2 regions of the Cryobacterium sp. TMT4-31 genome follow, and region 1 is predicted to be linked to the other one. Evidence: predicted binding sites of a transcription regulator. Region 1 holds the regulator's gene; the other holds the start of a gene.
What was found. The regulator HspR, encoded in region 1, represses chaperone genes until heat shock. The targets are predictions, from matches to a motif close to AAGTTGAGTCNNNNNGACTCAACTT.
Positions count from the first base shown of each region.

Region 2: E3T19_RS14115 (ATP-dependent Clp protease ATP-binding subunit) is a predicted target of HspR. The motif match lies at 1,944-1,968, and genes of this name have one in related genera.

Region 1 is NZ_SOGI01000008.1:102,599-110,480, forward strand. It holds gene E3T19_RS01690 (cell wall metabolism sensor histidine kinase WalK) at 1-164, opposite strand, end outside; gene E3T19_RS01695 (response regulator transcription factor) at 161-886, opposite strand; gene dnaK (molecular chaperone DnaK) at 1,108-2,976, shown strand; gene E3T19_RS01705 (nucleotide exchange factor GrpE) at 2,976-3,611, shown strand; gene E3T19_RS01710 (DnaJ C-terminal domain-containing protein) at 3,604-4,611, shown strand; gene E3T19_RS01715 (heat shock protein transcriptional repressor HspR) at 4,620-5,033, shown strand; gene E3T19_RS01720 (LysR family transcriptional regulator) at 5,084-6,007, shown strand; gene E3T19_RS01725 (putative quinol monooxygenase) at 6,024-6,326, opposite strand; gene E3T19_RS01730 (aldo/keto reductase) at 6,323-7,207, opposite strand; gene E3T19_RS01735 (NAD-dependent epimerase/dehydratase family protein) at 7,236-7,882, opposite strand, start outside.
Region 2 is NZ_SOGI01000061.1:24,528-32,409, forward strand. It holds gene E3T19_RS14100 (ATP-binding cassette domain-containing protein) at 1-633, shown strand, start outside; gene E3T19_RS14105 (carboxymuconolactone decarboxylase family protein) at 833-1,150, shown strand; gene E3T19_RS14110 (hypothetical protein) at 1,207-1,815, shown strand; gene E3T19_RS14115 (ATP-dependent Clp protease ATP-binding subunit) at 2,007-4,571, shown strand; gene E3T19_RS14120 (glutamine synthetase III) at 4,648-6,822, opposite strand; gene E3T19_RS14125 (UvrD-helicase domain-containing protein) at 7,023-7,882, shown strand, end outside.

The DNA.
Region 1 (7,882 bases):
GCCACGGTGTTCGTGGAGGTGCTCAACACGGCGATGCTCAGCAGGCCCATGCCCAGAAGCACCGCTGCCACGACGCCGGCGATTCCCACCACCAGTCGGCGGCGGAGTGTCCAGGGCGCCGCTCCGCGCTCGGGGGGAGCCGTAGACGAACCGACCGCGCTCACTCCGCGGGCCTCAGCATGTAGCCGACACCGCGCACGGTGTGCAGCATCGGGGCGCGTTCCGCATCGATCTTCTTGCGCAGGTACGACACGTAGAGGTCCACGATGCTCCCGCGCCCGGCGAAGTCGTAGTTCCAGACCTCGTCAAGGATCTGCGCCCGGCTCAGCACCCGCATCGGGTTGCGCATGAAGTAGCGCAACAGGTCGAACTCGGTCGTGGTGAGCATGATGTCGGCGTCGTCGCGACGCACCCGATAGCTGGTTTCGTCCAGGGTCAGGGTGCCCACCACCAGCGCGGCCTGCTCCTCGGGGACGGCCTGCACGGTGCGGCGCAGCAGCCCGCGCAGCCGGGCCACGAGCTCCTCGAGGCTGAACGGCTTGGTCATGTAGTCGTCACCGCCGGCGGTCAGGCCGATGATGCGGTCGTCCACAGAGTCCCTGGCGGTGAGGAACAGGGTCGGCGTGGTGGAACCGCCGGAGCGCAGGTGGCGCAGCACGCTCAATCCGTCGGTGTCCGGCAGCATGATGTCCAGGATCACGACGTCCGGCCGGTTGTCCCGGTAGGCCCGCAGGGCGGCCTGCCCGGTGTGGGCGACGTCCACGATCCAGCCCTCATAACTCAGCGCCAGGCTCACCAGATTGGTGAGGGTGTCCTCGTCGTCGACGAGGAGAACCCGGATGGCGGAGCCGTCGAGCCGGGAGATCCGCGGGAGCTTCGCCAGCACGGCGCGTCGGCGTACGGAGTCCGCGGCGGGATCGGGTGAGGTCGAGGGCGGCACACGTTATTGTCCCACTTCTTGTGAGAACGCTGGGAGTTGAGCCTCTCCGACTCAACTTTGGCGACCCCGGCTTGACTTAGGTTTTTGGGCGGTGGCACACTTGAGCCAGCAACACTCAAGTCTTTGAAACAGGCCTTGAACCCAAACTTTGAAGGAGATACTCTCACATGGCTCGTGCAGTCGGCATTGACCTCGGAACCACCAACTCGGTGGTGGCCGTACTCGAGGGTGGAGAACCCACCGTCATCGCAAACGCTGAAGGCTTCCGCACCACGCCTTCCGTGGTCGCGTTCACCAAGGACGGCGAGGTACTCGTCGGCGAGACCGCCAAGCGCCAGGCCGTCACCAACGTGGACCGCACCATTTCGTCGGTCAAGCGCCACGTCGGCACCGACTGGACCGTCGACATCGACGACAAGAAGTACACCCCGCAGGAGATCTCCGCCCGCATCCTCGCCAAGCTCAAGCGCGACGCCGAGCAGTACCTGGGCGACAAGGTGACGGATGCCGTCATCACCGTTCCCGCGTACTTCAACGACGCCGAACGCCAGGCCACCAAGGAAGCCGGCGAGATCGCCGGCCTCAACGTGCTGCGCATCATCAACGAGCCCACCGCGGCCGCCCTGGCCTACGGCCTGGACCGTGGCAAGGAAGACGAGCTCATCCTGGTCTTCGACCTCGGTGGCGGAACCTTCGACGTCTCCCTCCTCGAGGTGGGCAAGGACGACGACTTCAGCACCATCCAGGTGCGTTCGACCTCCGGTGACAACCGCCTCGGCGGCGACGACTGGGACCAGCGCATCGTTGATCACCTGATCAAGCGCTTCAAGGACTCCACCGGCGTCGACGTCTCCAAGGACAAGATCGCCAAGCAGCGCCTCAAGGAAGCCGCGGAGCAGGCCAAGAAGGAACTCTCCTCGAGCATGTCCACCAGCATCCAGCTGCCGTACCTCTCGCTGACGGAGAACGGCCCGGCCAACCTCGACGAGACGCTCACCCGCGCCCAGTTCGAGAAGATGACCGAAGACCTGCTCGACCGCACCAAGAAGCCCTTCCAGGACGTCATCCGTGAGGCCGGCGTCAAGGTCGAGGACATCGCGCACGTCGTTCTCGTCGGTGGCTCCACCCGCATGCCCGCCGTGTACGAGCTCGTCAAGGCCGAGACCGGTGGCAAGGACCCGAACAAGGGTGTCAACCCCGACGAGGTCGTCGCCGTCGGCGCCGCACTGCAGGCCGGTGTCCTCAAGGGCGAGCGCAAGGACGTTCTGCTCATCGACGTCACCCCGTTGAGCCTCGGCATCGAGACCAAGGGCGGCATCATGACGCGCCTCATCGAGCGCAACACGGCCATCCCCACCAAGCGCAGCGAGACCTTCACCACGGCCGACGACAACCAGCCGTCCGTGGCCATCCAGGTCTTCCAGGGCGAGCGCGAGTTCACCCGCGACAACAAGAACCTGGGCACCTTCGAGCTCACCGGCATCGCGCCGGCCCCGCGCGGCATCCCGCAGGTCGAGGTCACCTTCGACCTCGACGCCAACGGCATCGTCCACGTGTCCGCCAAGGACAAGGGCACCGGCAAGGAGCAGTCGATGACCATCACCGGCGGCACCGCGCTGGGCAAGGAAGACATCGAGCGCATGGTTCGCGAGGGTGAAGAGCACGCGGCAGAAGACAAGCGCCGCCGCGAAGCCGCCGAGACCCGCAACGGCGCCGAGCAGCTCGCCTACTCGATCGAGAAGCTGATCAAGGAGAACGACGAGAAGCTGCCCGAAGAGGTCAAGACCGAGGTTCAGGCCGACGTCGACGCCCTCAAGTCCGCTCTCGCCGGTGACGACGACGACGCTGTGAAGACCGCGTTCGACAAGCTCACCGAGAGCCAGGGCAAGCTCGGCGAGGCCATCTACGCCTCCAGCCAGGCGGATGCCGCGGCCGGCGAGTCCGAGACCGCCGAGCCCACCGCCGAGTCGGGCAACCCCGACGAAGACGTTGTCGACGCCGAGGTTGTCGACGACGAGGACGAAGCGAAGAAGTAATGAGCGACGCCAACCGTCCGGACGAGAACCGTCCCGAAGACGAGTCTGCTGCTGCTGCGGGAGCGCCCGAATCGGGCGCCCCCGCGGCGGGCGGGCCGGACTCCGACGCGGCCGCTCCGGCCGAGTTCGTCGACGCGGCTGACGCCGCGGGCATCGAGGAGGACGAGCTGACCGTGCAGGACATCCTGGACGCGGCCGACCTCGAGGCATCCGATCCCTCCAGCGAGCACCTCGCCGACCTCAAGCGGGTCACCGCGGAGTACGCCAACTACCGTAAGCGCACCGAGGCCAACCGGGAGATCGAGCGCGAGCGCGTCACCGGCGAAGTCGTCAAGGTACTGCTGCCGGTGCTCGACGACCTGTACCGGGCCGAGAAGCACGGCGATCTCGAGGGCGACACCGCCTTCGCGACCATCGCGGCCAAGCTGCGCGCCAGCACCGAGCGCATCGGCCTCAAGCCGTACGGCACCGTCGGCGACGTGTTCGACCCCACCGTGCACGAGGCCATCTTCCAGATGCCCACGCCCGACATCGACGTGGAAACCGTCGGCGACGTCGTCGAGACCGGCTACTACCTCGGGTCCTCGCTGTTGCGGGTGGCCAAGGTCGTCGTGCAGGTACCGAGCGATGGCTAGCCAGGACTGGTTCGACAAGGACTTCTACAAGGTTCTCGGGGTGTCGAAGGACGTCTCCGCGGCCGACCTGAAGAAGGCATATCGCAAGCTGGCCCGCAAGTACCACCCCGACTCCAACCCGGGTAACCCCGCGGCGGAGGCGAAGTTCAAGGAGATCAGCGAGGCCCACTCGGTCATCGGTGACCCCGAACAGCGCAAGGAGTACGACGCCGTGCGCGCGATGGGCGGTGGAGCTCGCTTCACCGCCCCCGGGCAGGGCGGCCAGCAGGGCGGCTTCGACGACGTCTTCGGCGGCATGTTCGGTGGAGGAGCCCGTCAACAGCAGGGCTACTCCTACGAGCAGGCCGGCTTCGACGACATCCTCGGCGGAATGTTCGGCCGTGGCGCCCAGGGTGGTGGTGGCCGGTTCGGCACCCCCACCGGAGGTTTCCGAGGCGCGGGCGGGCCGACCAGGGGGCGTGACGTGGTCGCGTCGACCACGGTCGACTTCATCACGGCCACCCACGGCGACCAGATCACCCTGCAGACGCAGGAGGGTCGGTCGATCAAGGTCAAGATTCCCGCCGGCGTGGCCGACGGGCAGAAGATCAAGCTGCGCGGGCAGGGGCAACCCAGCCCGGACGGCGGCGAGAACGGTGACATCGTGCTCACCGTCACCGTGCGCAAGCACCCGGTCTTCGAACGTGACGGACTCAACCTGCGTGTGAACGTGCCGGTGACCTTCGCTGAAGCCGCCCTCGGTGCCACCATCGAGGTGCCCACCCTGGGCGGGCCGCCGGTGAAGCTGCGCGTGGCGCCCGGCACCCCCAGTGGGCGGGTGCTGCGGGTCAAGGGTCGCGGTGTGGTCACCCCGAAGGGCACCGGCGACCTGCTCGCCGAGGTTCAGGTGGCCGTGCCGTCGCACCTGTCGAAGGACGCCGAGGAGAAGCTGCTCGCGTTCAACGAGGCGCTGCCCAAGGAGAACCCGCGCGACGAACTGCTCGCCAGGGCCAAGGGCTGACACCGGTCATGGATGAGAACACCCGGGTCTTCGTGATCAGCACTGCCGCAGAGTTGGCGGGTATGCACCCGCAGACCCTGCGGCAGTACGACCGGATGGGGCTCGTCAGCCCCGGCCGCACGCCGGGCCGCTCGCGCCGCTACTCAATGCGCGATGTGGCCCGGCTGCGGGAGATCGCGGATCTGGGTGCCGAGGGTGTGAGCCTGGAGGGGATCCGGCGCATCCTCGCGCTGGAAGACACCGTGCGGGCCCTGGAAAGCCGGGTGGGGGACCTGGAAGCGGCCCTGGCCGACGAATTGCTCAACCGTCCGGGCCGCCGCGTCTTCGCGGCCGGCTCGGCCGGTGACGTCATCTCGATGCGCGCCGGCACCCGCACCCGCCGCTCGAACCAAGTGGTGATCTGGCGCCCCCTCGACAAGTAGCGAGACGTCGAGGCTCTGGGTGCTGCCGCACTGAGTTGTAGGGTTGCTGAATGGAACTGCGTCAGCTTGAACACTTCGTGACGGTCGCCGACGAACGTCACTTCACCCGGGCAGCCGAGCTGCTGCACATCTCCCAGTCGGGGCTGTCCGCGTCGATCCGGGCCCTGGAGATCGAGCTGGGCACCTCGTTGTTCATCCGCAGCACCCGCCGGGTCGAGCTCACGGCCGCCGGTCAGGCTTTGCTGGCGGATGCGCTTCGCACCCTGGCCAGCGCGGCAGCGGCCCAGAACGCTGTTGCCGCGGTACGCGGCCTCATGCGCGGACGCCTTACCGTGGGCGCCGAACCGTGCCTGGGCTCCGTGGACCTGCCCGCCGAGCTCGCCCGTTTCCGCACCGCGAACCAGGGGGTGGAGGTGCGCCTGCGCCAGCTGGGTTCCGTGGAGCTGATCGAGGGGGTGGCCAGTGGCACCACCGATGTGGCGCTGGTCGTGGTGACGGGGGACACCCCGCCCGGAGTGCGGCTGCACCGGTTGAGCAGCCAGAAGATGGTGGTGCTCTGCCACCCGGACCACCCCGTCGCGGCTCTGGCCGAGGCCGACCTGGAGACCCTGCGCACCGAACCGCTGATCGGCTTCCAGGCCGGCTGGGGCGCGCACATGCTCGCCCGGCGGGCGTTCGCCGCCGCCGGCTTCGAGTACCGGGCGGCGATGGAGGTCAACGACGTGCATCCGCTGCTCGAACTGGTGGGCTACAACCTGGGCGTGGCCATTGTGCCCACCAGCTTCGCGCTGAAGCGGCCCGACGACCTCGTTGCGGTGCCGCTGCCGGCGACCGTGCCCGAGTGGGCGGTGGCCGTGGCGGTCGCCGACGAGCCCAGCCCGGCCGCGTCGGCGTTCCTTGAGCAGCTGCTCGAAGACGTCGCCGCCGCTGCCGCCGCCCTCGAGCCCGTCGACGCTGTCGGCTCGGCGGCCTGACCGACCGGCTGACCGGCTAGAGGGCCAGCGGGATCCGGCCGGAGAAGACCGTCTTCACCGGCGGAGCAGCGAGAACCTCACCCAGACGACTGACACCCTCCGGCGTGGTGCGCCAGGCGGCGTAGGCGTCGTGGTCGGCGGCGGTGGCCCAGTGCTCGACGACGATCACGTGGGCGGGGTCGGCGTCGTCGACGATGACCTCGAGTCCCTCGTTGCCCGGCCAGGCGCGGGTCGCGGTGAGGACTTCGTTCAGCAGGGCCGGGACGGTCTCGAGCGCGGCCGGGTCGAGGCGCAGGTCGAGGTGCACGATGGCGGTCATGCCGTCACCGCGGGGTCCTTCAGAGCGGCCGACAGGGTGGAGAGTTCCTCGTCTGACAGGGTCAGGTCGGCTGCGCGGACCGAGTCACGGATGCTCTCGGGTCGGCTCGCACCGGGGATGGGAATCACCCGGGGCGACGCGGCCAGGTGCCAGGCCAGCGTGACGACCTGCGGGCTCACGCCGTGGGCATCCGCCACCCGCTGGAACGGCGCGAAGGCTGTGCCCAGGTCGGCGGCGGACTTGATGCCGCCCAGCGGGCTCCAGGACAGGAACGCGACGCCGAGCTCGGTGCAGAGGTCGAGCTCGGGCCGGCTGCTGAGGAACGCGGGCGAGTACTGGTTCTGCACGCTGGCGAGCCGGCCGCCGAGGATGTCGTGGGCCTCGCGGATCTGCGCCGGGTTGGCGTTGGAGATACCGGCCAGGCGGATGGTGCCGGCGTCGAGCAGGTCCCGGATGGCGCCGATCGAGTCGGCGTACGGCACCGCGGGGTCGGGCCGGTGGTGGTGGTACAGGTCGATCGCGTCGCCGCCGAGGCGCTTGAGCGAGGCTTCGGCGGCCTGCTTGAGATACTCGGGTCGGCCGTCGACGTACCAGGTGCCGTCGCCGGGCCGCAGGTGCCCGCCCTTGGTGGCCACGATCACCCGCGACGAGTCGCCGCCCCACAAGGCGATGGCCTTTGCGATGAGCGACTCGTTGTGGCCCACCTCGTCGGCGTGCAGGTGGTACGCATCCGCGGTGTCGAACAGGGTCACGCCCTCCTCGAGGGCGGCGTGGATGGTGGCGATGGAGCGGGCTTCGTCGGGTCGGCCCTCGATCGACATGGGCATGCCGCCCAGGCCGATGGAGCTGACGGGACGGTCGCCGATGAGTCGGGTCTTCATAGGGTGTCCAATCGAGTGCTGCGGAGGATCAGGAAAGAGTGGAGTGCGCGGTGACGAGCCCGTCGAGGGTGGCGTTCAGCGCCGCATCCACCACCTGCTGGTCGGGATGCGCGTCGTACCAGGCGATCGCCTCGCGGAAGCCGAGCGCGACCGGGGTGGTGCACACGAAGTCGGGCACGAGTGCGGTGACCTTGCTGTTGTCGAAGATCACCGAGTGAGACCGGTCGCCCAGCAACGGGCCACTCCACTCGGGGTTGGCCGCCGCCATGGTGTCACTCGCCACGTGCACGATCTGCGGCGCCGGGGCGCCGGCGGCGCGGGCGTACTCGGCGTAGATGGCGTCCCAGGGGAGGTACTCGTTCGAGGTGATGGTGAAGCTGTCGCCCACGGCCTGCGACCGGCCGAACAGGCCCACGAGCGCCTTGGCGAAGTCGGTGCTGTGGGTGAGGGTCCAGAGCGACGTGCCGTCGCCGTGCACCACCACCGGCTGACCGGTGCGCATCCGGTGGATGTCGGTCCACCCGCCGAGCAGCGCGATCTGGGTTCGGTCGTAGGTGTGCGACGGGCGGATGATGGTGACCGGGAAGCCCTGCTCCCGGTGCGCCGCCATGAGCACATCTTCGCAGGCGGCCTTGTCGCGGGAGTACGCCCAGAACGGGTTGTGCAGGGGAGCGG
Region 2 (7,882 bases), on a different contig from region 1:
AAGGTCCTCGCCGGTGTGCACCCGCACTCCTCCGGCGAACTCCAGCTCGACGGGGCCGCGGTGCGCTTCACCGGACCGCGCCTCGCTCTCGACGCCGGTATCGCCACGGTCTACCAGGACTTGGCGATTGTGCCGCTGATGCCGGTGTGGCGCAACTTCTTCCTCGGCGCCGAACTCAGCGCCGGGATCGGCCCGTTCTCCCGCCTCCAGGTTGCCGAGATGCGCGCGATCACGCTCGCGCAGCTGGGCCGGATGGGCATCGACCTGCGTGACGTGGACCAGCCCATCGGCACCCTGTCCGGCGGCGAACGGCAATCCGTCGCCATCGCCAGGGCCATTTACTTCGGTGCCAGGGTCGTCATCCTCGACGAGCCCACCTCGGCGTTGGGCGTCAAGCAGGCCGGGGTGGTGCTGCGCTACGTGGCGCAAGCCAGGGACCACGGCCTCGGCGTGGTGTTCGTCACCCACAACCCGCACCACGCGTACCCGGTGGGGGACAGGTTCCTGGTGCTCAACCGCGGGGCCAGCCTGGGCGAGTTCGACCGGAGAGGCATCACCATCGACGAGCTGACCCGGCTGATGGCCGGCGGGGCCGAACTGGAGTCCCTGGCCCGGGAGCTCGAGCGGGACTGATCCGCCAGGCCAGCGCGGGGTCGGGCACGCCTCATCCGTTTCGGACGATTCCGGAACGGCGCTATCGGCGGGACGCGGATTGGTTGCTACCGTCTGCGGCGTGAGACCGGCGTGCCGTCGTGGTGCGCCCGTCGAACACCGAAGAATCCGGAAAACGCGAACACCAACAGGGCCCAACCCTGGAAATGGAGCGATACCCATGGCCACAGGAACAACCCCGGTGCTGGATGCGGCGGCCGAGATCAACGCTGTCTCGCTGGCCCGCACCGACCTCGATCCGCGCACGCTGATGATCGCCCGGATCGCGGCCCTGGTGGCCGTGGATGCACCGGTCGGTTCGTACCTCATGCACGTCGGACCGGCAGCGGAGGTCGGGCTGACCGCCGACGACATCGAGGACGTTCTCATCGCCGTTGCCCCGATCGTGGGCACGCCACGGTTGCTGTCATCGGCTCGCAAGATCGTCGAGGCCTTCGACCTCGCGATCCAACTCGACTCCGAGGGCGACACCCAGTAACGCCCAGAGTCCACCGCAGCCGCGTCGTGCGGCAGATCCAGTGAGGAGCACCCCCAGTGAGAAAGCCCATCGTCTTCATGGCCCTGCTGGTGCTCCTTGCCGGATGCGCGCCCGCCGACGGCACCGATCCGACACCGAGCAGTTCGTCGCCATCGGCCGCAACGGCCACCCCGTCACCCGGTCAGACGGCGTCACCTCCGACAGATGCACAGATCACCTGGGCGGGCACGGTCTGCAGCGACGTATCGACCGTGCAGACCGACGTTCAGGGGCTGGCGACGGCGGCGGTCACCGGGGGCGATTCGGTGGGTACCGCGGTGTCCAACCAGATGGATACCGTGTCGGCCTCGGTGAGCGCCCTGGTCGACACTGTGAAGTCACCCCCGGAGAATCTCGGCGACGACCCGGAGCTCCTGGCCGTGCAGGAGTCGATCGACACCGTCGATCAGTCGTTCACGACCTTGCGGGCGAGCGCCAGTGCGGTGGAGGGCACCAGCGGGGCCACCCTGGTCGATGCGCTGGCGACGCTCGTCGGTGACACCGGTACAGTGCTCTCCGACGTGGGTGCCGCCGCTCAGACCATCACCACGGCAACCCAGGACACCTCCAGCACCCTCGGCCAGGCCTTCCGAGCTGCACCCGAGTGCGCCGACCTCACCTCCTGAAACCCGGTGACCCGGCCCGTGTGTCGTGCGCCCGGTGGCAGTGACTTCGGCGTCCGCCGGACGCATTGCGAGCGCGGATTCAGGGAAATCTCAGGATGCCGCGGGAATGAAACGCGCGCCCAAACGTTGACTTGAGTCGAGGTCACTCAAGTTTTGGGTTTCCTCCTCGTTCAGATTCCCAGGAGGTTTCCTTGCCTACATACTTCGGCCCGACCGGTTCCGACAACGGTTCGTTCGACGAGTTCCTGGCCCGCTACCTGCAGGGCCAGCGCGCCGCGCAGTCCGGCCGCCCCATCGAGATCACCCGGCTCCTCAGCCGCCGCACCCACGAGATCCTCGTGCAGGCGGCCCAGTTCGCCGTCGCCCACGGTCACGCCCACGTTGACGCCCTGCACCTGCTGCGGGTGATGGTCGAACAGGAACCCGCCGCCTCGGCCATCCGCCGTGCCGGTGGTGACCCCGCCGCCATCGCGGCCGCCGCCGACCAACGCCTGCCGGAGTCCGGCGACCGTGAGTCCCAGTCCGCGCCCGGTCTGACGCCCTCGGCACAGCGCGCCCTGCTGGATGCTCACCAGGTGGCCCGCGCCTTCGGCTCCACCTACATCGACCCGGAGCACCTGTTCTTCGCCTTCGTGGTGAACCAGGACTCACCCGCCGCCCGCGTGCTCGCAGAGTCCGGCGTCACGGCCGAGTCACTGCAGGCCGGCGCCCAGCAGGCCGAGGACGACGAGGCCCAGGCCGGCAGCTCGGCCGCCGACAGCGCCTCAGACACCCCGATGCTCGACACCTACGGCATCGACCTCACCGAGCGTGCCCGCTCCGGCAAGCTCGACCCGGTGATCGGCCGCAGCGACGAGATCGAACAGACCGTTGAGATCCTCTCCCGCCGCACCAAGAACAACCCGGTGCTGATCGGCGAAGCCGGCGTGGGCAAGACCGCCGTGGTCGAGGGCCTGGCCCAGGCCATCGTCGACGGCCTGGTGCCCGAACAGCTGCGCAGCAAGCGCGTCATCGCGCTCGACCTGCCCGCCATGCTCGCCGGCACCCGCTACCGCGGCGACTTCGAAGAACGCCTGACCAAGACCATGGACGAGATCAGCGAGCGCAGCGATCAGATCATCGTCTTCATCGACGAGCTGCACACCGTGGTCGGTGCCGGCGGCGCCGGCGAGGGCGGAATGGACGCCGGCAACATCCTCAAGCCGCGCCTGGCGCGCGGTGAGCTGCACGTCGTGGGCGCCACCACCCTCAACGAATACCGCAAGGTCGAGAAGGACCCCGCCCTCGAACGGCGCTTCCAGCCCGTGCGGGTGAATGAGCCCAGCATCGACGACGCGGTGCAGATCCTCGCCGGCCTGCAGGGCCGCTACGCCGAGCACCACTCGGTGCGTTACACGGATGCCGCGATCCGCGCGGCCGTCGAAATGAGCGCCAGGTACGTTCCAGACCGGTTCCTGCCCGACAAGGCCATCGACCTGATCGACCAGGCCGGCGCCCGAGCGCGTCTAGCGCTCGGCTCGAGGGTCGACATCGAAGGCCTGCGCGAACAGCGGGCCGGCCTCGAAACGGCCAAGACCATCGCGGTCGCCGCCGAGGCCTACGAGGAGGCGTCCCGCCTGCGGGACGAGACCGAGCAGCTGGCGGAGCAGATCACCGCGGCCGAGGCCGCCCAGGATGCGTCACAGCCGGCACCGTCCGCCGTGGTCGACGAGGCCGAGATCGCCGCGATCATCGCCCGCGCCACCGGCATCCCGGCCAGCCGCCTCACCGCGGGCGACCGCGAACGCCTCGCCACGCTCGAGCACGACCTGCACCAGCGGGTCATCGGGCAGGAGGACGCGGTGACCGTGATCGCCAAGGCCGTACGGCGCAACCGCACCGGAATGGGCGATGCCTCCCGGCCTGTCGGCAGCTTCCTGTTCCTCGGCCCCACCGGGGTGGGCAAGACCGAGCTCGCCAAATCGTTGGCCGAGTCACTGTTCGGTGACGAGAAGGCGATGCTGCGCTTCGACATGAGCGAGTTCGGTGAACGTCACACCGTGAGCCGCCTGGTCGGTGCTCCTCCGGGGTACGTCGGCTACGACGAGGCCGGCCAGCTGACCGAACACGTGCGGCGGAACCCCTACTCGGTGGTGCTGCTGGACGAGATCGAGAAGGCGCACCCCGACGTCTTCAACCTGCTCCTGCAGGTGCTCGACGACGGCCGCCTCACTGACGGCCAGGGCCGCACTGTGGACTTCCGCAACACCGTGATCATCATGACGTCCAACATCGGCTCCGAGGTGCTCGCCAGCCGCAGCGGCGCGCTCGGCTTCACCGCCGACCTCGACGGAGCGCACAACGGCTTCGGGTCGGAGAAGGCCCTGCGGGACCGGGTGATGGCCAAGCTCCGTGAGGCCATGCGGCCCGAGTTCCTCAACCGCATCGACGAGGTCGTGCTGTTCCGGAAGCTCGATCAGCCCCAGCTCCGCCAGATTGTGCGGCTGTTGCTGAACCAGACCGAGGCCAGGCTGCACGCCCAGGGACACGCGCTCACCGTGAGCGACGCGGCCGTGGACTGGATTGCCGAGAACGGCTACGAGCCCGAGTACGGCGCGCGGCCGCTCCGCAGGGTCATCCAGCGTCAGCTCGACGACAGAATCGCCGACCTGCTGGTGGCTTCAGAGCTCGGCGTCGCGGGAGTGGTGGCCGTCACCGTGGCCGATGGTGCCCTGCACGTGGCGTCCGAACCGGCACGGATGCCGCTGGCGGCGTAGCCGCGGATGAGAACGCCCCGACCGGACCTTGACGGGTCCGGCCGGGGCGTTTCTGCGTTCGGCCTGTTCGTGGAAGCTACAGAATGAAGAGCATCTCCTGGTAGGTCGGCAGCGGCCACAGGTCATCGGCCACGATGCCCTCCAGCACGTCGGCCGCCGCGCGCACGGCGCTCATGGCCGGCAGCAGGTCATCCCTGGCGTGCTCTGCCTCGGCCAGCGCGCTGCCGGACTCGGCAGCCAGGACGTCCTTGAGCACGGCCAGGGCGGTGCGCAGCTTGGCGATCGGAGCGCTCACTTCCAACAGGGCGGCTAAGTCGGCATCCCCGCCGGCGGCCTTGACGGCGCCGATGTTGAGTGCCACCTCGGTCTGGTGCCGCATCGCGGCCGGCAGGATCTGCGTCGAGCCGATCTCGAGGGTGAGGCGGGCCTCAACACCGATGGTGAGCGCGTACTGCTCCAGACCGATCTCATAGCGGCTGTGCATCTCCCGGTGGTTGAACACCCGGTACTTCTCGAACAGCTCCAGGGCGGACTCGGTGATCAGCTCCGGCAGGGCGTCCAGCGTCGTCCGTAGGTTCGCCAACCCCCGCTTTTCGGCCTCGATGGGCCAGGAGTCCGCGTAGCCGTCGCCGTTGAACACGATGGCGCCGTGCTCGGTGATGATCTGGGTCAGCAGGGCTTGCACGGCGGTGTCGAAGTCGGTGCCGGCCGCGACGGCCGCCTCAAGGTCGGTGGCGATGTAGTCCAGCGACTCCGCCATGATCGTGTTGATCGTCACCATCGGGCCGCTCACGGTCTGCATCGAGCCCGGCGCGCGGAACTCGAACCGGTTGCCGGTGAAGGCGAACGGGCTGGTGCGGTTGCGGTCGCCGGGATCGGTCGGCAGCTGGGGCAGCGTGTCGACGCCGATGATCATGGTGCCCTTGTCCTTCGAGGAGGTCGCGGGACCCTTGGCGATCTGCTCGAAGACATCCGCCAGCTGGTCGCCGAGGAAGATCGAGATGATCGCCGGCGGGGCCTCGTTGGCGCCCAGACGGTGGTCGTTGGTCGCCGAGGCGACGGAGACCCGCAGCAGACCGGCGTACTTGTGCACGGCACGGATGACCGCGGCGCAGAAAACCAGGAACTGGGCGTTGTCGTGCGGGTTGTCGCCGGGGACGAGCAGGCTGCCGAGTTGGTTGTTGCCCAGCGAGAAGTTGACGTGCTTGCCTGAGCCGTTGACTCCCTGGAAGGGCTTCTCGTGGAAGAGGCACTCCATGCCGTGTTTCTTGGCGATGGTCTTGAACGTGGTCATCAGCAGCTGCTGGTGGTCTGCGGCGATGTTGCCGCGTTCGAACATCGGCGCGATCTCGAACTGGCCGGGCGCGACTTCGTTGTGCCGGGTCTTGGCGGGGATGCCGAGCTTGAACAGCTCCCGCTCGGTGTCCATCATGAAACCGAGCACCCGCTCGGGGATGGCACCGAAGTAGTGGTCGTCGAATTCCTGGCCCTTGGGCGGCTTGGCGCCGAACAGGGTGCGGCCGGAGTTGAGCAGATCGGGGCGGGCCAGGAAGAAGTGCCGGTCCACGAGGAAGTACTCCTGCTCAGGGCCGCAGAACGCGACGACCTTGGCCGGCTTGACGTGGCCGAACAGGCGCAGGATACGCTCGGCGTGTTCGCCCATCGCCTGTTGCGAGCGCAGCAGCGGCGTCTTGTGGTCGAGGGCTTCGCCGGTCATCGAGACGAAAACCGTGGGGATGCACAGGGTGTTGCCGTTCGGGTTCTCCAGAACGTAGGCGGGGCTGGTGACGTCCCATCCGGTGTAGCCGCGGGCCTCGAAGGTGTTGCGCAGGCCGCCGTTGGGGAAACTGGAGGCGTCGGGCTCGCCCTGCACGAGGGTCTTGCCGGCGAACTCGGCCAGCGCGGTGCCGTCGCCGACGGGTTCGAGGAAGCTGTCGTGCTTTTCGGCGGTGAGGCCGGTGAGCGGGTAGAACACGTGCGCGTAGTGCGATGCGCCCTTTTCCATCGCCCAGTCCTTCATGGCGGAGGCGACGGCGTCGGCGACCAGGGGATCCAGCATCGCACCGTGCTCGATGGTGGCCATGACCGACTTGTAGACGAGCTTGGGCAAGCGCTTCTGCATGACGACGCTGCTGAACACGTTCTCACCGAAGATCTGGCCAGGGGTTTCGGCGTCGGTGAAGCTGACGGCCGGGGGCACATAGGCCTCGACATCCCTGATCGCCTGCAGGCGCATGGCATTTCCACTCATGGTTTACCCCTCTATTCGGGTCTATTCGGGCTCTGTCCGCGACGGGGTGCGGAATCCGGTAGCCCAAACCTAGGGAGCGTGTATGCCGGGGACATTTCGGCCGCGTGACGGATTCGCTCTGCCGGTGCTCCCGGTTGGGGGTCGAAACCCAGCAGCATCGTCAGCGGCTAAACTGGTCGTTTGATTTGAGGGGTGTTTGAGTGGTTGATACGGAGCTCGCGCGCGAACAGGACTATGTCGCCACGCTGTACGCGCGCCTCGACGCGCTGCAGCGGGAGGCCGAGGCCCAGCTGAAGGCCGTGCGGATTCTCGACGTCGGTGGTAACCACCAGTCCCGGTCCGAGCGCGACACCTTTGCCCGCACCTACGAGGACCGCATCGTGCAGTTGCGCGAGGTGGACGACCGCCTGGCCTTCGGCCGGCTGGAGACTGCCCCGGAGGAGGACGGCGCACCCGTCTACAGGTACATCGGCCGGGTGGGCCTCCGCGACGAGAACCTGCAGCCGATCCTGCTCGACTGGCGGGTACCGCAGGCCAGCGCCTTTTATCAGGCCACCGCCGCGACGCCGCTCGGTGCCCGCTCCCGCCGGCACCTGCTCTCCAACGGCCGGCGCATCATCCGCATCGAAGACGAGATTCTGGATGCGGCGCTGCTGGAGGGCGACACCGCCAACCTGCATCAGGGCGAGGGGGCGCTGCTCTCGGCGCTGACCGCCCAGCGCACCGGGCACATGTCCGACATCGTCTCGACGATCCAGGCCGAACAGGACCGCATCATCCGCTCGGAGCTGAACGGTGTGCTTGTCGTGCAGGGCGGCCCCGGCACCGGCAAGACCGCCGTGGCGCTGCACCGCGCCGCCTACCTGCTCTACACGCACCGCGACAGGCTGCAGAACGCCGGTGTGCTCATCGTCGGACCGTCCACGTCGTTCCTGCAGTACATCGAGGCGGTGCTGCCGTCACTCGGAGAGACCGGGGTGGTGCTCGCCTCGGTGGGCCAGCTGTTCCCCGGCGTCGAGGCCGGCCACGAGGACGCGCCCGCCGTCGCCGCGCTCAAGGG